Priestia megaterium: one gene and its partner. The protein of the gene in region 2 interacts with the protein of the main gene of each other region in a pairwise test. Links are inferred from orthologs where the notes say so. Each region holds a gene or a part of one and is shown on either strand. Other genes may lie near its edges. The genes, in order: asd and def.

What was found.
Region 1: the proteins of def (region 2) and asd interact in binary tests that used the Escherichia coli proteins (3 or more experiments, as listed by UniProt). The link is inferred for Priestia megaterium from one-to-one orthologs.

What each region holds. Positions count from the first base shown.
Region 1 is NZ_CP023317.1:3,909,497-3,921,922, forward strand. What follows is about bases 56-3,048. They hold asd (aspartate-semialdehyde dehydrogenase), read right to left. Parts: upstream 2,078-3,048; coding sequence 1,034-2,077; downstream 56-1,033. Other genes in these bases: dapG (aspartate kinase), read right to left, coding at 56-994; CEQ83_RS20010 (dipicolinate synthase subunit B), read right to left, coding at 2,269-2,874; dpaA (dipicolinic acid synthetase subunit A), read right to left, coding at 2,874-3,048. Also shown: more of dapG, read right to left, coding at 1-55; more of dpaA, read right to left, coding at 3,049-3,773; CEQ83_RS20020 (YlmC/YmxH family sporulation protein), read right to left, coding at 3,962-4,228; CEQ83_RS20025 (M16 family metallopeptidase), read right to left, coding at 4,327-5,571; CEQ83_RS20030 (polysaccharide deacetylase family protein), read right to left, coding at 5,600-6,580; pnp (polyribonucleotide nucleotidyltransferase), read right to left, coding at 6,723-8,849; rpsO (30S ribosomal protein S15), read right to left, coding at 9,018-9,287; ribF (bifunctional riboflavin kinase/FAD synthetase), read right to left, coding at 9,437-10,393; tRNA pseudouridine(55) synthase TruB, read right to left, coding at 10,422-11,339; 30S ribosome-binding factor RbfA, read right to left, coding at 11,432-11,797; CEQ83_RS20060 (DUF503 domain-containing protein), read right to left, coding at 11,812-12,090.
Region 2 is NZ_CP023317.1:4,005,011-4,014,160, forward strand. Bases 5,154-8,107 are described here. They hold def (peptide deformylase), read right to left. Parts: upstream 6,891-8,107; coding sequence 6,417-6,890; downstream 5,154-6,416. Other genes in these bases: rsmB (16S rRNA (cytosine(967)-C(5))-methyltransferase RsmB), read right to left, coding at 5,154-5,475; fmt (methionyl-tRNA formyltransferase), read right to left, coding at 5,468-6,406; priA (primosomal protein N'), read right to left, coding at 6,961-8,107. In the rest of the region: rsgA (ribosome small subunit-dependent GTPase A), read right to left, coding at 1-228; pknB (Stk1 family PASTA domain-containing Ser/Thr kinase), read right to left, coding at 242-2,287; CEQ83_RS20495 (Stp1/IreP family PP2C-type Ser/Thr phosphatase), read right to left, coding at 2,293-3,036; dual-specificity RNA methyltransferase RlmN, read right to left, coding at 3,041-4,132; more of rsmB, read right to left, coding at 4,135-5,153; more of priA, read right to left, coding at 8,108-9,150. UniProt on the Escherichia coli protein: Removes the formyl group from the N-terminal Met of newly synthesized proteins. Requires at least a dipeptide for an efficient rate of reaction. N-terminal L-methionine is a prerequisite for activity but the enzyme has broad specificity at other positions.

The DNA of each region.
Region 1 (12,426 bases), 100 kb from region 2 along the record:
ACCCTAGCGCATGAAGCACATCAATTGCTTTGTCAGTTGCTTCATCTGTTACCGTATATACAACACCCTTCGGTGAAATATTGATAAAATCTACGCTGATTTTTTCTTGTGCCATTGCTTTGAATACTTCTGCTTGCGTATCATAATGGCCTTCTTTACTAAAAACTTTAATTTGAGTCACGTTGGATACGTGGGCGATGCCTGTTACAAGGCGTTCTTGCACATCGCTTCCACGCTGCTGTGCTTCACCTTGAGATGTAACGAGCGTACCTTCTGAATCAGCATACGTGGAACGGACGCGCATCGGTACTTTTGCTTGCATGGCAATCTCTACAGCACGTGGGTGAACTACTTTTGCACCTTGATAAGCCATGTTGCATATTTCGTTATATGTGACAACGGATAGCGGTCTTGCATCTTCTACAATACGCGGGTCCGCTGTCATCACACCTTCTACATCCGTGAAAATGTCAATGTAATCAGCCATAAGGGCTGCACCTAACGCTGAAGCAGATGTATCGCTACCTCCGCGTCCAAGCGTTGTTGTATCACCTTCAGCAGTTGCCCCTTGAAAGCCTGTTACGACAACGACATCATATTCTTCTAATTCTTTTAACAAACGGTCGCATTTCATTTCTAGTATCTTGGCATTGGTGAAATCATCATTCGTCACAAACCCTGCCTGTGCACCGTTTAATGCTGTAGCTTTAATCCCATTTTCGTTTAATAAATTTGTAAACACAACCGATGAAATTAATTCTCCGCATGCCATAAGCATATCAAGCTCACGTTTGTTAAGAGACGCTTTATTTCCATCAACAAGTGAAAGCAATGTATCCGTTGCATACGGTTCACCTTTTCGTCCCATTGCCGATACAACAACGACTACTTTGTAACCCTCACTTAATGCATTATTTAAATGATAGATTGCTCTTGCTCTTCCTTCTTCGTTACGAACGGAAGTTCCTCCAAATTTTTGGACGATTATTTTCATACTTACACCTCATCATGTTCCGAGACACTCTGGTTGCGCTTATTTTACTAAGCTAAGCTTAATAAGTGATTCTGCAATTTGTACAGAATTCCAAGCTGCACCTTTTAACAAGTTATCAGAAACGATCCACATATGGAAACCGTTATCGCGATCTAAATCTTTACGAATACGGCCGACAAACACATCTCGTTTACCTACACAGTCTGCTGGCATTGGATATACTTGATTTTCTGGATCATCTTGCAATACGATACCAGGTGCATCAGCCAATAAATTTTTCACATCAGCTACCGTTACACCGTCTTTTTCAATTTCAATGTAAACTGACTCTGAATGACCTGTTACAACCGGTAGACGAACACAAGTAGCAGCTACTGGCAATTCAGGCATGCTCATAATTTTTTTCGTTTCATTAATCATTTTCATTTCTTCAAATGTAAAACCGTTATCTTGAAATTTATCAATTTGCGGAATGGCATTAAAAGCAATTTGATAATGTTTTTTATCTCCACCAACCGGTAAAATTTCCGGTGTAAACTCTTTTTCTTCTAAAATAGCTTTAGCTTGTTCTTTTAATTCATTAATTGCAGCAGCACCTGCTCCAGAAACGGCTTGATACGTTGATACTAGCACTTTAGATAAGCCGTATGTTTCGCGTAATGGCTGTAATGCTGCTACCATTTGAATTGTAGAGCAGTTTGGATTAGCAATGATTCCGTTATGTGCGTGTAATGCATCTTCATTCACTTCCGGCACAACTAACGGGACATTTTCATCCATTCGATAAGCGCTTGTGTTGTCTACAACGATTGCTCCGCGTTTTACTGCCTCTGGTGCAAGTGCTTTTGAAATGCTGCCGCCTGCACTGAATAAAGCAATGTCCACGCCTTCAAAGCTATCAGGAGTTGCTTCTTGCACAACAACTTCTTCTCCGTTAAACAACACTTTTTTACCAGCTGAACGAGCTGAAGATAATAACGTTAATTTACCAACTGGAAAATTACGCTCCTGTAGGGTTTTAATCATTTGTTGTCCTACTGCACCTGTTGCTCCTACTACTGCTACATGTAATTCTCTTGTCATTTTAATACCGCCTCCAACAATTTTCAACTACTCAACATTTATCTGCATATACTGACTATTTTAACATATTATTATGCTTCATTGCGTCAAAGAAGAGAAGATTTTTAAAATCTTCTCTTCTTTGAGATTGAGAGTTCTCTTACAGCCGCAGTATTGAACAGATTCATACAACAGCAAGAGGCATATATGTCCTATGACTCTTGACCGTCGCGGAACCTTTCGACAATAACAGGCTGAATCTGTTTATCTTCAAGCGCTGCGTACACCGTGTCTGATAACATCGTCATACGCGCTACCATTGAATTTGGTTTAAGCACCGGGTCATCTTGACCAAATGGAATAAAATAAATATTTTTAGTCGCCATTAGCCTCATTAAGTTTACACCATTTAGCCCTAGTGCGTCATTAGTCGAAATTCCCAGTACCACTGGCTTATTATTACGAAGCGTTGCTTTAGCTGCCATGAGTACCGGAGATTCAGTCATTGCATTCGCAAACTTACTCATCGTATTCCCAGTGATTGGGGCAACTACCATACAATCAAGCGGAATCTTTGGTCCTAGAGGCTCTGCTTTTACAATTGTATTGATGACGGCGTGACCTGTTAATTCCTCAATTTTCTTCACCCAGTCTTCTCCATCTCCAAAACGAGTATTTGTGGATTGTACAGTGTAAGAAACAACCGGTAACACTTCTGCTCCCAAATTAACAAGCTTTTCAATTTCTGGCATAACCGCATCATACGTACAGTGAGATCCGGTCAAGCCGAATCCTATTCTTTTACCTTTTAATGACATTATTTTTTCTCCTCTCTCGCATCCGCAGCGTCTTTTAATAAATTCACTAATACATTAGCGACAATCTGACCTGCTGTTTTTGGAGCCACAATCCCTGGAAGACCAGGTGCTAAAATAGCTTTAATTCCTCGTTTTTCTGCATAGCGGAAATCGGTTCCTCCAGGCTTTGAAGCTAAATCAATAATGAGCGCGTGGGTCGGGACATTAGATAATGTCTTAGCCGTTAAGATGGGGTATGGAATGGTGTTAATACATATATCACTATCAGCAATTTCTTTATCGAGTTCAGAAAGATAGAAAGGCTGCAAACCCATTTCAGCAATACGTGCTAAATGTTCAGATTTTCTAGCTCCTACTTTTACATTGGCACCAAGTGCAGCAAAGGACCTCGCCACGCTCATTCCTACTCTTCCTAAACCTAGGACAGAAATATTTGAACCGTGAATGGTAAAATCCGTATGTTGAATAACAAGCATGATGGTACCTTCAACAGTAGGAATAGAGTTATAAATTGCTACATCATCACGCTCAAATAGCTGAACGAGTTTACGGTTTGTCGTTTTGACTAATTCGTTTAAATACCCATTGCTAATACCAGAATAAATAATGCAGTGCTCAGGCGTTTTTTGAAGTATTTCTTCAGTCAATACTACTTTTTCATTTGAAAAAATAGTATCTACTTGCCCTTCGTGATTTGTTCCAGGCACTGGAAGGATGATGGCGTCAACATCTGAAAAATCCAGCTCCTCTATCTGATATTTCGTCGCACCTGTAAAACCATGATCTAGCTGATCAAAACCAATAAGAGAGGTTTTTGCATCTAATTGAATTAATTTTCGAATGACTTCAAGCTGCCTAGCATCACCGCCAATTACAGCTATGTGCAAATCCGTTAACATGTTTCATTTTCACCTTCTTTAACATTAAATAGATGTATCCTTCGCTTAAACCATCGAGATGTAAAGTGCTATCATTACGCCCTAGAATGCCTATTGCTTTTCTTCAACATACTATGTAAACACACAGGAATCGGTGAATCTTTATCCCTGAAAATAAAAGAAACGAGATGCAGGAAGCATCTCGTTTGTTATTTTGTTGACTCATTATTTATGTCTTCTAGCTGATGAACATTTACAATCACCATATCCGTACCAATTTTTTCGATATTCCCCCACGGCACTCGCACTTCATCTCCTTGTTTTCGAAATCCAAACCACTTCACAGATGGAATAATAAGCGCATTAATTTGTCCCGTATGTTCATTAATTTCAAGATCTGTTTGCCCTAAAATACCCAAACGCTCTGCTCGCTTAACATCTACAATTTCTTTTCCACTCAGCTCACTTAATCTCATGAAATCCCTCCTTTCATCTAATTTATTGAACAACCATACAAAAAATGACATAAAAATAAGGCTGGCTCAATTATTTTAGCCAACCTTACTTTTATGGTTTAATTTCCTTTAAAACCCTTAGGTAAATCTCCACTCGGGCTTATTAATGAAAGCGCAAATTCGTCTTTGAAAATATCTCGTGCAAGACCATTTACACTATCTTTAGTCACGGCATTAACAAGGTCTAAAATCTCATCTAATGAACGGTGATAGCCCAGCATTAACTCATTTTTTCCGTTTCTGCTCATACGGCTATTTGTACTTTCAAGACTCAGCATTAAGTTTCCTTTCAGCTGCTCTTTGCTGTTAGCAAGTTCTTTATCCGTAATACCTTTGTCTTTCAAATCATAAAGCGTTTCTTGAACCGTATCATATAATACGTCGAGCTGATGGCTTCCAGTTCCCCCATAAATCGTTACAAGACCGCTGTCTCGATAAGAAGAATGATAAGAGAAAACAGAGTAAGCCAAGCCGCGCTGTTCACGGACTTCTTGGAACAAACGACTGCTCATGCTTCCGCCAAGCACGTTGTTTAATACAATTAAGCTATATACATCTTCTCCGCCGATTGGCAAACCTTTAAAGCCAAGGCAAAGATGAGCTTGTTCTGTCTCTTTTTTGCGCGCAATATGATTTGTATGGAACTCAGGCTGAACATATTGATGAGCGGAATGACTTGACGTATATGTACCAAAATAGTTTTCCACCTGTTGTATAAAACTCTCATCAATGTTTCCAGCTACTGAAATAACGATGTTTTCAGGAATATACATTTGCTCCATATATTGACGAAGCGAATCACCGTTAAATGTTTTTAACGTATCTTCCGTTCCTAAAATTGGATACCCTAATGGATGATTACCATATACGGCTTTTCCTAATAGATCGTGTACAATATCGTCAGGTGTATCTTCATACATTTTAATTTCTTCATATACAACATTTTTTTCACGAGCTAATTCCTCTTCATCAAATGAAGAATTAAAGAACATATCCGCCAGCACATCTAGCGCTTGATCTGCGTGTTCGTCTAATACTTTTGCATAGTAGCACGTGTATTCTTTAGAAGTGAATGCATTTACTTGTCCCCCAATGCGGTCGAAGCTTTCTGCAATTTCACGAGCAGATCTTGTTTTTGTTCCTTTAAAAAACATATGTTCAAGAAAATGTGATACACCATTAATTTCAGGGTGTTCACTTCGAGAACCCGTTCCGATCCATACCCCAATGGCCACAGATCGAACAGTTGGGATATTTTCCAATACAATTCTTACACCATTTTTGCACGTATATCGTTTTATCAAGCTAGTGCCTCCCTTTTGCTTATCTCACTTACTTCTTAGTAGAAGAAGGTATTTTCATCATTCTTTCTTCATCTAGCATTGTTGACACATCGCTAACTTTCAGGCCTTTGCGTTCAATATCGGTTAACAATTGGTCAAGCGATTCAGCCGTTGATTCAGTTGGGTGCATCAGTACAATAGCCCCTGGATGAATCTTTTTCATTACTCGATTAATTAACACTTCTGAACTTGGCTTTTGCCAATCGATTGTATCAACTGTCCACATGATTGTACTCATTTTTAACTGAGAAGCAAGCGTTACTACTTCGGGGCGAAAACTGCCGCTCGGCGGAGCAAACCATTTTACTTTTTGTCCCGTAGTAGATGTAATAATATCATTCGTTTTTTTAAGCTGCTGATTGATTTGACTAGCCGATAAAGTGGCCATATCAGGATGAGAATAAGAGTGGTTTCCCACTTCATGCCCTGCGTCTACAATCATTTTTGCCATATCTGGATTATTTTTAACCCATTTTCCTTCTAAAAAGAAGGTTGCTTTAGCATGGTGCTTTTTCAGCACTTCTAACATTTTAGGCAAATACTCGTTCCCCCATGCTACGTTCACTGTAAACGATACCATAGGCTTTTCATCGTGTCCACGGTAGATAGGTTCCTGTGGTAAATCCTTCAAGTGAACCTTTGGTCTAACCTGTTTGTACACTAATTTTTTTTCATCAAATTTACCCGCAGGTTTCATATTTTTATAAGAAGCAGCAAGATCAACTTTTATGCCGTTATAGCCAGGAACCCGTTTCCAAACGGGATCGATTCGTGCATTCGCTGCTGGCTTTTCATAATCTTTTGCTTTTTCTTCAATCTTTTGATATAACGCATCATGCTGAGCTGATACAAGTTGTACATCGGATTTAAGTGCTTCTATATATGCTTCAGCAAAAGGATTATAAATAGATTTATATGTAATTGCCAGTAAAAATAGAAATGCTGTAAATTGCACAATGGTTCTCTTCACTTATCCTTCCCCCTTTACCATTTAAAATATGTATAAAGAGGACAAGGTAGAACAAACATCTACAAACGATAAAATCGCCCTACACATGGATTTTCTTCATGTATGGACGATTTCACAATATCTATATAGTAGTAAAAGAAGATTATTTTGTTTCTTTTGCTTTTTCTTCTTTTTCTTTTTGTTCTTTTAAAATTGCTTTACGAGATAAGTTAACGCGACCTTGTTTATCAATTTCCATGACTTTAACTAAAAGCTCGTCACCAATCGCTACAACGTCTTCGACTTTTCCAATACGCTCTTCTGCAAGCTCTGAAATATGAACAAGCCCATCTTTTCCGCTGAAGATTTCTACAAATGCACCGAATTTTTCAATTCGTTTTACTTTTCCTAAGTACATTTGGCCGACTTCAACTTCGCGTACAAGATCTTCAATGATTTTCTTCGCTTTTTCATTCATCGGCTGATCAATAGAAGAAATGAAGATTGTACCATCTTGTTCGATATCAATTTTAACGCCTGTTTCTTCGATGATTTTATTGATTTGCTTGCCGCTTGGTCCAATAACATCACGAATTTTATCAGGGTTAATCGCCATTGTAAGGATCTTAGGCGCATATTGAGAAAGCTCTTGACGAGGCGTAGCAATCGTTGACATCATATGATTTAAGATTTGCATACGGCCTTTTTTCGCTTGTTGAAGGGCTTCGTCTAAAATTTCACGAGATAACCCGTCAATTTTAATATCCATTTGAAGCGCAGTTACGCCATTTTCGGTACCTGCTACTTTAAAGTCCATGTCTCCTAGGTGATCTTCCATTCCTTGAATGTCCGTTAGAATCGAGTAGTGTTCACCTGATTTGATCAGACCCATTGCAATCCCTGCTACAGGTGCTTTAATTGGAACCCCAGCATCCATCATTGCAAGCGTACTTGCACAAATACTTGCTTGTGAAGTAGAACCGTTTGACTCTAATACTTCAGATACAAGACGAATTGTATAAGGGAAATCTTTTTCATTTGGAATAACCGGTTCAAGTGCACGTTCACCTAGCGCACCATGTCCAATTTCACGACGACCCGGTCCGCGCATCGGTCTAGTTTCACCAACACTAAATGAAGGGAAGTTATAGTGATGCATGAAGCGTTTAGATTCTTCTACACTTAAACCATCTAAAATTTGCACATCGCCAAGTGCACCTAATGTACAGATGCTAAGCGCTTGAGTTTGTCCACGCGTAAATAATCCAGATCCGTGTGTACGTGGAAGCAAGTTTGTTTCAGAAGAAAGTGGACGAATTTCGTCAATACTACGGCCATCAGGACGTACTTTTTCTTCTGTGATCAAGCGACGCACTTCACTTTTAACAAGCTTCGACAAAATTTCATTCACTTGATTTAGTACTTCTTCTTCTACATCTTGCTCTTCAAATTTTGCAGCTACAGCGCTTTTCACTTCTTTAATCGCATTTTCGCGCGCATGCTTTTCTTGAACTTGAACAGCACGATTCATGTCACCTTCTGCAATTTCGCGAACTTGACGCTCAAGGTCAGCATTAACAGTATAAAGCTCAACTTCAACTTTTTCTTTGCCTACTGCTGCTACAATTTCTTCTTGGAACGCAATTAATTTTTTAATTTGCTCGTGTCCAAACATAATTGCTTCTAACATTACTTCTTCCGGTACTTCATCAGCGCCTGCTTCAACCATGTTGATCGCGTCTTTTGTACCAGCAACCGTCAGATGAATATCGCTTTTTTCAAGCTCATCTACCGTTGGGTTTACAACAAATTCATTGTCTACACGGCCTACGATTACGCCTGCAATAGGACCTTCAAATGGAATATCAGATACTGATAATGCTAATGAAGAACCAAACATTGCTGCGATTTCTGAAGAACAGTTTTGGTCTACGCTCATTACAACGCTGACAACTTGAACTTCGTTTCGGAAACCATCTGCGAATAAAGGACGAATCGGACGGTCGATTAAACGGCTAGCCAAGATTGCTTTTTCACTTGGTCTGCCTTCACGCTTAATGAATCCACCTGGGATTTTACCGACTGCATATAAACGCTCTTCATAGTTTACTGTTAACGGGAAGAAATCTACATTTTTAGGCTCTTTTGAAGCCGTTGCTGTACTTAATACAACTGTGTCTCCATAGCGGATTAATGCTGCGCCATTTGCTTGTTTTGCCAACTGGCCAACTTCAACTTCTAGCTTTCGTCCAGCTAGATCTACAGAGAACACTCGTTTTTCTTGTTCCATATCGACGAGTACCCCTCTCTACATATAAAATATGTATGTAATCAAATGTGATAGTTTTATTATAAACGAAATATCCAAAAACAATAGCTTTTTTCACATTATGTAGCATCTTTAATGTTTCTTAAATGTACATACTAAAAAAGCGGGAATGCTCCCGCTTTCTTCTTATTATCGACGTAAACCAAGTTTGTTGATTAACTCACGATAACGAGTAACGTCTTTGTTACGTAGGTAGTTAAGTAAGTTACGACGTCGACCTACCATTTTTAAAAGACCACGACGTGAATGGTGATCCTTTTTATGAGTACGTAAGTGACCGTTTAGATTGTTAATTTGCTCTGTTAGGACAGCGATTTGAACTTCTGGAGAACCAGTGTCGTTCGCATGAGTTTTGTACTCACTAATGATTTCATTTTTACGCTCTTGTGTGATAGCCATCCTATTCACCTCCTTATTATTAAACCCCAGTTACCGAGCAAAACGTTGGTGAATCGTAATGCCAAGCAATGGTTGTTTTACATACAAGTGTTATGTTACTACTTATTAGAACAAAAAGCAAGTCGTAGCAGCTATTTATATATATTTTTTTATTTCTTGTTTTTTTGAATTCCTTCAAAATAAGCAAGGGCTTCTTCCTTGTCCTTTGAGATCTGACCGACAAGCTCTTCGATGCCGCTGAACTTTTTTTCTGAGCGAATCATTCGGTGCCATTTCACCGTTACGTGCTGATCGTAGATTTGCTCGTCAAATGATAATAAGTGGACTTCGATTGTTGGCTTTTCTAAATTATCGTGAAAAGTCGGCTTGTAGCCCACGTTGCACACTCCTGCATACCACTTACCGTGAAGCTGAAGCTCAACAGCATACACGCCGATGCGTGGAAGTAAATACTCATCGTCTAAAGCGATGTTAGCAGTAGGAAAACCTATTTGCCTGCCTCGCTTTTCTCCATGAGTCACTGTACCTGACACTTCATAATAGCGGCCAAGCAGCTCTTTTACTCGATGCATATCTCCATTTGCTAAACTTTCGCGAATAAGCGTTGAACTAATTTTTTCTTCGCCATTTGTTAACTTATCAATTGTTGTTTGCGTGAATTTTGATCGAGAATGAAATGGTAGTATTTCCATTGTTCCTTTACCTAACTTTCCATACGTATAGTCAAATCCAGCTACCACATGCTGTACATTCAGTCCAATAATATACTGATCAACAAACTCTTGAGGCAATAGTGCTGCAAACTGTTTATCAAAATGAACGATATATAAAAAGTCAATTCCCATTTCCTCAATGAGTTTCTTTTTTTCTTGAAGCGGTGTGATCATATCAATGTGCTGCACATTGCGCCCGAGCACCACAGAAGGGTGAGGAGTAAACGTCATCACAGCACTAGCTATGCCTTTTTCATCGGCTAACTGTTTTGCTGAATTTATCACTTGCTGATGCCCTAAATGCACACCATCAAAATAACCAAGCGCTAACACTGATTGTTGAACAGCTTCTCGTTGAAAGTGGTGTGGATGTCGAATTTCAATCGTTTCCAAAACACAGTTCACCTTTTCCCTAACCGGTCTAGTCGATTGCCAACACTTTAACCGGCTTCATTAAATGTTTTTTTGTTGGGTGCTGAGCATAAATTGCTAAGCACTTGCCTGCAGAATTTATCATTAAAAAGAAGGGTTCTTTTTTTAACTCTTCATCTTCCGTACACGGCAATACCGCGCCATTTTTCACTTTCTCTGCTAATGTATCACTAATTTGAAGTTTCGGCAAATGATTAAGAGCTTCTTCGATTGAATGTAGTTTCTCATTGATCGTTTCTTCTTCTACCGCCCGTTCAATATCTTCAAATGTCACACAATCTTTGAGTGAAAACTGCCCGGAACCTGTTCGCTGCAAATACGACATATGAGATGGATAGCCAAGAGCTTCTCCAATCATCACAGCAAGCGTTCGCACATATGTACCTTTGCTGCACGTTACGCGGAATTTGAAGGAAATTTGTTCTCCCTCAAATGTAGCGCGATCATCCAGCAGTTCAAAGTTATAGATATGAATGGTTCTAACTGGGCGCTCTACTTCGATTCCTTGCCTTGCATATTCATATAGTTTTTTACCTTTGACCTTTACCGCTGAATACATTGGAGGGACTTGCTGAAGTTCTCCTGTCATCGAAGACAGCACTTCTTCGATTTGAGCACGTGAAAAAGAATCCGCTACTTTCTTTTCTTCTACAACCTCTCCGGAAGAATCTTCTGTTGTTGTAGAAAACCCGAGTGTAACTTCCCCTTCATAGGTTTTAGTAGCTCCTGTTAGATATTCTACAATCTTGGTAGCTCTACCGATACAAATAGGCAATACCCCTGTAACGTCTGGGTCTAATGTGCCTGTATGCCCTACCTTTTTAGTGCGAAGCAGCTTTCGGACTTTAAACACACAGTCGTGCGAAGTCAGGCCAGCTGGTTTATGTAAAACTAAAACACCGTCCACTCATTCTTCATCTCCTTTTCATTTAAAAAAGGGTGTCTCAGAAGCAAAAACCACTTTTGAGACACCCTTTTTTGTTTCTACATTCACTGATCTTATTCGTTCTCTTGATGGTCATCGCTTTCTTTTTTTATTTCATGAAGCAATGATTCAATTCGATTACCATAATCAATTGATTCATCAAACTCAAACGTAATTTCAGGTGTTTTACGTAAGCGAATGCGCTGACCGATTTCTGAGCGGATAAATCCCTTTGCTTTCGCAAGGCCTTTTAACGTATTCTCACGCTGTTCAGCATCTCCTAAAACAGAGATATAAACTTTCGCTTGCTGTAAATCGCCTGATACTTGAACATCTGTTACAGTCACAAAACCGATGCGCGGATCCTTGATTTTACGATTTAAAATCTCGCCCATCTCTTTTTTCATTTGTTCTCCGACTCTAGTTGCTCTTATGTTCATCTGTGTCACCCCTTTTATAACCAATCAAAAGTTGTAATGGTACGTTCAATCTCTGGAAAAGAATCAATCAAGCTTAGCGCTTTTTGCAGTTCTTGTTCCGTTGTGACACGGCTAGATGAGACTGTGACAATGCTAATTTTTGTTCGTTGCCACACATCTTGAAAATCAGTTTCTGAAACCGATACGTTAAACCGCTGCTTCAAGCGCATCAAGATGCGCTGAAGCACGGCACGTTTTTCTTTAAGAGAAGCAGCATCGTAAATTAAGCATTCACACTCCACTAGTCCAATCATTTAGGATCAATTTGCTCCATTACATATGCTTCAATAATATCTCCTTCTTTAATATCATTGAAGTTTTTAATTGTAATACCACACTCATATCCTTGAGCGACTTCTTTTGCATCGTCTTTAAAGCGTTTTAGCACATCTACTTCACCTTCAAAGATAACAATTCCGTCACGGATTAAACGAATTCCACTGTTACGCGTAATTTTACCGTCTGTTACGTAACTTCCTGCGATTGTACCAACTTTTGATACTTTGAATGTTTGACGTACTTCCACTTGACCGATGATTTTTTCAGCAAACTCAGGGTCAAGCATTCCTTTCATCGCAGATTCAATTTCT
Region 2 (9,150 bases):
CTGATCAACATTTGAAATTGGGGGACGAACTAATTCATTTTTACGTTCTTTAATTTCAAGTATATATCCTTCAAGCTTATTTTCCGCCTGAAATACTACATTGTCACCGACTAAAGGCGTTACCTTCTTTTTACGAAAAACACCTCGTCCTCGACATTGCGTTACTTGTCCGTCATGAAGAACATAATAAAATCCGCTAAGGGATTTAATAATTCTTCCTTCTGGCATAACCTCACTCCTATCACTCTGGATATTCAACGTCTTTTTCTTCAATAACTTCCCCGTCTCGGACAATTTTATAAGACGCTTTTTCATTTTCATCAACTAAAACATCGAATGATTCTTTTGTTGTTTCAGTAATCGTTAGTTCTTTAGCAGGAACCGACATATCGTTATCTGCATCTTCGATATAAATTTGTACTTTTTGCGGCTTTGGCTTTTCCTCTTCTGTTTCAGTGGCATCGCCTGTTTCCGTTGCGTCGCCTTGTTCCGTGCTTGCTTCGGTGTCAGCCTCTTCTTTATACGGAATGGTAACATCCACTGACACCGTTTGAGGAGCTTTTGGCTCTTTGCCCATTGAGACCGTAATGGTGAGCTTATCACCTTGCTCAATACTCTGCTCCGCTGCAGGCTTTTGAGACATCACAAGACCTTTTTCAACAGTGTCGGAATACGCTGTTTTTACGTCCACTTCAATATCTTCATCTGATGCATAATCTTTTACGCTTTTTTCCGTCCAGCCCGAGAAATCCTTTAATGCAATCTTCGGCGGACCTTTACTTACCCATAGAGTAACCGTTGTATCTTCCGGCACGACTTGTTCGGTTTCTTTAGGCGTCTGATCTGTAATATTGCCTTTTGGTTCTGTGCTTTCAACTTCGATGGATTGGATATCTTTATAATTCTGCTTTTCTAACAGACTTTTTACTTCCGTAAAGCTTCTTCCAATGTACCGGTTAAATCCTTCTTTTTTCTTTCCTGTACTTCGATAAATAATGACGTTAGAGCCTTCTTTGATCACGTCTCCCGCTTCTGGCATCGTTTTAACCACGTCGCCTTCTTCCACCTCATTATCAGATATATCTTTAGGATTCTTCACTTTAAAGCCTAAAGAAACTAAATCGGTTACAGCTGATTCATAATCTTGATTATGTAAATCAGGAACCTTTACGTCTTTTGGCAGTAATAAAGCCGGAATGAATGTAACGGCGGCTACGCTAGCAGCTGCCAGCAGCAAAAAAATTAAAACAAGCGTTACAATCAGCTTGCTTTTGCCTTTTTTCTTTTTCTTCTTTTTTTTCTTCGGCTTTACTTCTTCTTCTTCTTGTTCTTCGCGCTCTAAGTGAGGTGGTTTTCTCACAGGTACGTGCGTTTCTTCGGATTCAACAAAATCCTCCTTAATAACGGGAATGGCTTTTGTCACTTCTTCATCATCAGGCACCGTAAATCTTTGTTCATTATAACGATTTGGATGAACAGCAGACTGTAAATCCGCTTCGAGTTCTTCGACGGAACTGTATCGGTAAAATGGATCTTTAGTTGTTGCTTTTAATACAACATTCTCCACGCTTTGAGGGATAGATGGATTCCACCTTTTTGGAGAAGGTGTTTCTGTCTGTAAATGTTTTAATGCAATTGACACAGCCGATTCCCCAGAAAAAGGGACTCGACCCGTTAGCAATTCAAATAGGACGATGCCAAGCGAATAAATATCAGAACGCTTATTCGCAAGCCCTCCCCTTGCCTGTTCAGGAGATAAATAATGAACAGAGCCCAAAACAGAATTAGTATGCGTAATGGTTGTAGAACTTAGTGCTACGGCAATGCCGAAGTCAGTAACTTTAATGGTATCATCATGATCAATTAAAATATTTTGAGGCTTAATATCCCGGTGAATAATTCCGTACTGATGAGCATGGGCAATAGCTGATGTAATCTGCGTCATAATATGTATGGCTTTATCAAGAGATAATGGTGATTCTTGCAGAATGTATTGCTTTAATGTCATACCCGGTACATATTCCATGATGATATAGTAAATATCTTCTTCTTCTCCAACATCATAAATGCTGACAATATTAGGATGAGCAATACTCGTAGCAGATTGAGCTTCTCGATGGAAACGCTTTATAAACGCATCGTCACTTGCAAAGTCTAAACGAAGCACTTTAATTGCCACATCACGATCCAAAATCATGTCGCGACCTAAATAGACGTTTGCCATTCCGCCTCCACCAATTACTTGCAATACCTTATAACGGTCGTTTAGCCGTCTACCTATTAGCAACACTCTCACCCACTTTCAGATGTAAAGTCCACAATTGCAAGTGTAATATTGTCTTCTCCACCAAGCTCATTTGCTAATTGAATCAGGCTCGTACCCTTTTCGTGAAGTGATGAACTTGTTGATAACGTTTCGTTCAGCTTTTGTTCCGTTACCTTATTTGTCAGTCCATCTGAACATAATAATAATCGATCTTCTTTTTCCACTTCAATTGTTTTTACATCTAAACTAACATTTTCTTCGGTACCTAGTGCTCGCAATAAGATATTTTTTCGCGGATGATGTTCAGCATCTTCTTTTGTGATTTGACCATTTTTTACGAGTTCATTCACAAGAGAATGATCTTCTGTTACTTGTTGAAATCCATATTCATTGGAAATATAGCACCTGCTGTCTCCTATATTACCAATCGCACAAAACGTATCGGCGCATAAAGCAAGTACAACTGTCGTACCCATGCCTTTACACTCTTCATGCTCCTGAGCATACCGATAAATATCTTGATTAATTTGGGAAACATGCGTACGAATCCACTGCGTCGCCTCATCAGGAGACGTTACTTTGTTCGCTTCTTCCCACGCTATTTGCAATTTTTGAACCGCCATCTCACTGGCGATGTCGCCAGCTCGATGACCTCCCATACCATCAGCCACAATTGCAAGCAGCTGATTATGTTGGTTCAAAAATACCCCTCCGTTATCTTCATTGTGTTGTCTAACTCTCCCTCGGTCTGTCATGAAGACAGTTGCCATACAATCACCTCGTCTCTTCTTTACGCTCCTTCGCACGTAATTGGCCACAAGCTGCATCGATGTCATGACCTTGCTCACGTCGAATAGTCACGTTAACGCCACGCTTTTTAAGCGTACGTTCAAATGCAAAAATCTGTTCACGCGGTGTACGAACATAATCACGCTCAGGCACATAGTTTACCGGAATCAAGTTCACGTGACATTTAACGTCTTTAATCAAATCCGCTAATTCCTCCGCATGCTCTACTTGATCGTTTACTCCTCCGAATAGACCATACTCAAAGCTAATACGTCTTCCCGTTTTATCCGTATAATATTTAATGGCTTCCATCAAATCAGGAAGTTTATACGCGCGGTTAATCGGCATTAAGCGTGAGCGGATGTCATTGTTTGGAGCGTGAAGTGAAATCGCAAAATTGATTTGCATTTTTTCATCAGCAAACTTATAGATTTTTGGAATGATTCCACTTGTCGATACTGTGATATGACGTGCACCAATATTTAATCCATCATCACTGTTAATTGTTTTTAAGAAGCGCATCATTTCATCATAGTTATCAAATGGCTCCCCAATACCCATAATTACGACAGAGCTCACGCGTTCTCCTTGTTCATCTAGCGCTTTTTGTACTTTTACTACTTGCGCTACGATTTCTCCAGCTTCTAAGTTACGCTTTAAACCTCCAAGAGTAGACGCACAGAACGTACAGCCGATGCGACAGCCAACTTGAGTTGTTACGCAGACAGAATTTCCGTATTCATGACGCATAAGCACCGTTTCAATCGTATAACCGTCATGGAGTTCGAATAAAAACTTCATCGTGCCGTCTCCAGACGTTTGCTGAACAACTGTTTTTAATGTCGTTAATGCAAATTTGTCTTTTAATTGTTCACGTAATCCTTTAGATAAGTTTGACATATCGTCAAAGTCCGTTACGCGTTTAACATATAACCAGTCAAAAATTTGTTTAGCACGGAACTTCTTATCACCATGTTCCACTAACCAATTTTCTAGGTCGTGCATTTCTAATGAATAAATAGATGGTTTTTGCGTTTTTTCTTCTGCTTTTGCTTTTCTTTTAGCTACTTCTTCCATTTTTACACCTTCTTCTGTAAACATGCAATATAAAATCCATCGCTTTGTGCATCTGGCAGCAATTGAATTTCACCATGTTTTACGTTTTGTTTAAGTCTTTGCGGCATGCGTGCAGCAAGCGTTTCGTCTTTTTGAAAATCAGCATGATCTGCTAAAAATGCTGCTACAACATCCCCATTTTCATCCCGATCGATTGTACATGTACTATATACGAGGGTCCCACCTTTTTTTAATAAAGGCGCAACCGCATTTAAAATATCTTGTTGAATACGCGCCAGCTGCTTTACATCCTGCTCAGTTTTTGTATATTTCAAATCAGGTTTACGTCTCATCACACCAAAACCTGAGCACGGGGCATCTACTAAAATGCGGTCAAACATTTCTTTATCAAACTGTTCACCGGCTTTGCGGCTGTCTTGAACCGTTGGCTCAATATTGGTAAGATGCAGACGCTCTGCCTGCTGGGCAATCAGCTTTACTTTATGGTCATGAATGTCCAAGGAAATAACTCTACCACTGTTTTTAAGCTGCTCTGCAATATGAGTTGATTTTCCTCCCGGTGCAGCACAGCTATCTAAAATCAGCTCTTCTGCTTCTGCACCTAGCGCATGAGCTACTAACATAGAGCTTTCATCTTGAACGGTAAACATTCCTTCACGAAATGCTTGTGTATGAGCTGCATTTCCTTTTTGAACTTCTAGCGCTTCTTCTACAAAATGGCCTGGTTCTACAACAATACCTTCTTTTTCAAGCGCTTCTTTTACTTCATTTTGCGTAAAGCGTGCACTGTTTACTCGGATTGTTTGTTTAGGGGCCATTAAATTAGCTAAACAGATTCCGCGTGTTTTGTCCAATCCATATTGTTCCACCCAGCGTTTTACAAGCCATACTGGATGACTCGTTTCAATTGCCAAGCGCTCCACAGGATTTTGTATTTCTTCTAAAGAAGGCGTGCCGCTGCGCTGAATATTTCGTAAAACGCCGTTTACCATTGAGGCAATTCCTTTGTGACCACGTTTTTTAGCAATTTCTACTGCTTCATGAAGGATTGCCCGGTCAGGTACTCGATCTAAATACATCATCTGATAAAGAGATAAACGAAGCAGCACTCGCACCCAAGGCTGAAGTTTTTTGGGATTTTTCAAGAAAGGGGCTAACCCGTAATCTAACGTATCACGTCTTTGAATCGTTCCATACACAATTTCCGTTAGCAGCCCTGCATCTTTCCCTTGAATACCACGTTTTTGTATACTGTTATTTAACAATAGATTGCTGAATGCCTGATTTTTTTCAATAGCTAGTAAAATATCTAAAGCTATGTCTCGAACGTTGTACTTACTCATTGACATCCCCTAATACTGTTCCGACTTCAACGGATGTACCTCGTAAATACTGCGCTGCATCCATACGTTTTTTTCCAGCCGGCTGAAGTTCCGTCACTTTAATAGCTGTTTCATTTCCAGTTGCTACTACAAATCCGTCCTCTTCAAGTGATAAAACGGTACCCGGTTTGCCTGATGCGGATACTTTCTCTCCCCACCAAATTTTCATGACTTGACCGTCTGCTGTTGTATAAGCAACGGGCCAAGGATGAAGTCCGCGGATATGATTATAAATTTCTTCTCCTGTACGGGCCCAATCAATTTTCTCTTGTTCACGCTTAATATTAGAAGCAAATGTCGCTTCGCCATCGTTTTGTTTAACCGGCGTAATTTCACCTTTCACAAGAGAAGGAATGGTTTCTGAAAGCAATTTTGCACCAGCAGCGCTGAGTTTATCGTGAAGTGTGCCCACGTGATCACGTTCTTCAATCGGAACTTCTACCTGTGTTAAGATATCACCTGCATCTAATTTTTCTACCATATACATAATTGTAACACCAGTTTTCGGCTTACCTTGTAGAATTGAATAGTGAATCGGCGCGCCTCCGCGCAGTTCAGGTAACAGAGAAGCATGTACGTTAATACAGCCGTATTTAGGCGCTTCTAAAATAGGAGTTGGTAAAATTTGACCAAAAGCCGCTGTTACAATTAGGTCAGGCTCATACGCTAACACTTGCTGATATTCTTCTTCTAAACGAATCTTTTCTGGCTGCAGTACAGGTATTTCATGTTTTAACGCCTCAACTTTTACAGGAGGAGGTGTTAATACGCGCTTGCGTCCTTTTGGTCGGTCCGGCTGTGTAACCACTGCGACCACTTCATATCCATCTTTAAGTAATGTTTGTAAAACCGGCACTGAAAAATCCGGCGTTCCCATAAATACGACTTTCATCGTGTAAAACCTACCCTTCTAGTTCATCCTCTTCGTAATACTTTGTTACTTTTTCCGTGAACAATACACCGTGTAAGTGATCAATTTCATGTTGAATGGCTCGTGCTAAAAAACCTTTTGCTTCTATAAAATAAGGTTTCCCTTTACGATTTTGCGCACGTACTTTCACATAATCAGCTCGAGCCACGTCACCAAAAAGGCCCGGAAAACTTAGGCAGCCTTCTGGACCGATTTGTTCGCCTCGTTGCTCAATAATTACCGGATTAATTAACTCAATTTTACCGTGTCGATCGTCCACGTCTACCACTGCCACTTGCTGCAGAACTCCTACTTGAGGAGCAGCTAGACCCACACCGTCTGCTTCAAGCATTAAATCATACATGCCGTTTAGTAATTTCGCTAATTTATTATCAAAGTTTTTAACCACTTCACACTCTTGTTCAAGTACTTCATTAGGATGGTAAACAAGCTTAAGCTTAGCCAAATAGGCACCTCCTTTATTCTTTCTATTTATATCCAAAAAGCTTCTTCTTTAACGCCATCAAGACGACTAGTTACATCATCGAGTATGGATTCAAATCAATTGTAATCGTTAAATTTTCCTTCTGCATTTCCGCTTGATAACGTTCTAATATATATTTCAACAGCGGAATCAGGCTTGGTTCCAGCTTGTATTTTAACATGCATTGATAGCGATATCTATCTTTTATCTTAGCAATGGGAGATGCGACTGGCCCTAAGATTGTTGTTTGCGGCGAAAGTTTCTGACCCAGATACTGCGAAATTTTGTCTGTAACAGACACCACTTTTGCAATATTTTCATGAGATACCGTTACAAGCGCCAAGTAAAAGAAAGGCGGATATTTATGCATTTTACGAATTTCCATCTCCTGCTTATAAAACGCATCGTAATCATGCTGACTCGCAAGTTGAATGCTGTAGTGCTCAGGCGTGTACGTTTGAATCACTACTTCTCCTGGAAGCTTGTGGCGTCCTGCTCTTCCGCTTACTTGTGTTAAAAGCTGAAACGTTTTTTCAGATGCACGAAAGTCAGGTAAATTCAGCATCGTATCTGCTGTTAAAACGCCTACAAGCGTGACGTTTGGAAAGTCTAGCCCTTTGGCAATCATCTGGGTCCCTAGTAAAATTTGCGCTTCTCCACTTGCAAACTTGTTCAGGAGCTTTTCATGCGCGCCTTTTCGGCTTGTCGTATCAACATCCATTCGCACGACTCTAGCCTCAGGCAGCACTTTTGTTAATTCTTCTTCCACTTTTTGTGTACCAGATCCAAAAAAGCGGATATGTTCGCTGTGGCATTCCGGGCACTCAGTGTGCACATGTTCTTCGTGTCCGCAGTAATGGCATTTTAATTTATTTTGATAGCGGTGATACGTTAGTGAAATTTCACAGTGCTCACATGTCGGAACGTAACCGCAGTCCCTGCACATAACAAAAGAAGAATGGCCTCTTTTATTTAAAAATAAAACGATTTGCTCTCCTTTTCCCAAACGGTTTTTCATCTTTTCAAACAGCATAGTTGAAAACATAGAGCGATTGCCGCTGCGAAGTTCCTCTCTCATATCAACAATATCCACCGACGGCATCGATGACTTATTCATTCTTTGCTTTAACGTCAGTAGCTTATATACACCTTTTTGCGCTCTTGCAAAGGACTCAAGCGTTGGTGTTGCACTTCCTAAAATGACTGGACACTGATGATGCTGCCCTCGGTAAATGGCTACATCTCTGGCATGATAACGGGGGTTTTCTTCTTGTTTATAACTCGTCTCATGTTCTTCATCGATAATAAGAAGGCCCAAATTTTCAAATGGAGCAAATACAGCAGAGCGGGCCCCTACTACAACGGATACTTCTTTTCGCTGAATTTTTCGCCATTCATCGTATTTTTCTCCAGTAGACAAGCCGCTATGAAGCACAGCAACTTTTGAGCCGAACCGCTCTTTAAACCGCTTGACCATCTGAGGGGTAAGTGAAATCTCCGGAACAAGCATAATCGCTTCTTTTCCTTTTTTTAATACTTGATCAATCGATTGGAGATACACTTCTGTTTTTCCGCTTCCCGTTACTCCATACATTAAAAACACATCGTGAAGATTTTCTTCGATGTCCTGCAGAATCGGTGCGATTGCCTCAGCTTGTTCATCGGTCAATTGAAATGGCTTTGACGGTGTAAAGTATCGATCTTGATAAGGATCACGGTATATTTCAATTTCCGTTTCCTCTAAGAGTCCTTTGTTAATCAGCGCTTTTATAGGAGCGGAGGTAATCTGCAAATCTTCCGCTATTTCTTTTATGGCTACTTCTTCATTTCGCTCGAGCATAAAAGCCAGCACTTGCTTTTGCTTTTCTGCCTGCTTATTTAACTCGTTCATAAACTGTTGAATGTCTTCAAGGCTTTGATTCAGTTTTACGCCTTTTGTCGTTTTTTTGTTTCCTTTGTTTTTCACCACGTAGACGACTTCAATTAGACCTTTTTGAATATCACGGTGAAAAGCAGGAGCAGCGGCTGTTTTTTCCACTTCACTCCACTTCAGCGAGGATCTTGACTGAAAAAACGGCTTGACTTGCTCATGAAGCTGTTCGTATGCCTCTTTTGAAAGGAGTGACAGTTCTTTATCATATTTTGCTTTCATCGCCGCAGGCAGCATGACTTGAAAAGCCGATATCATAAAACAAAGCGTTTTTTCTGTTAGCCAGTGCCCAATCTCTAACAGTTCAGGAGT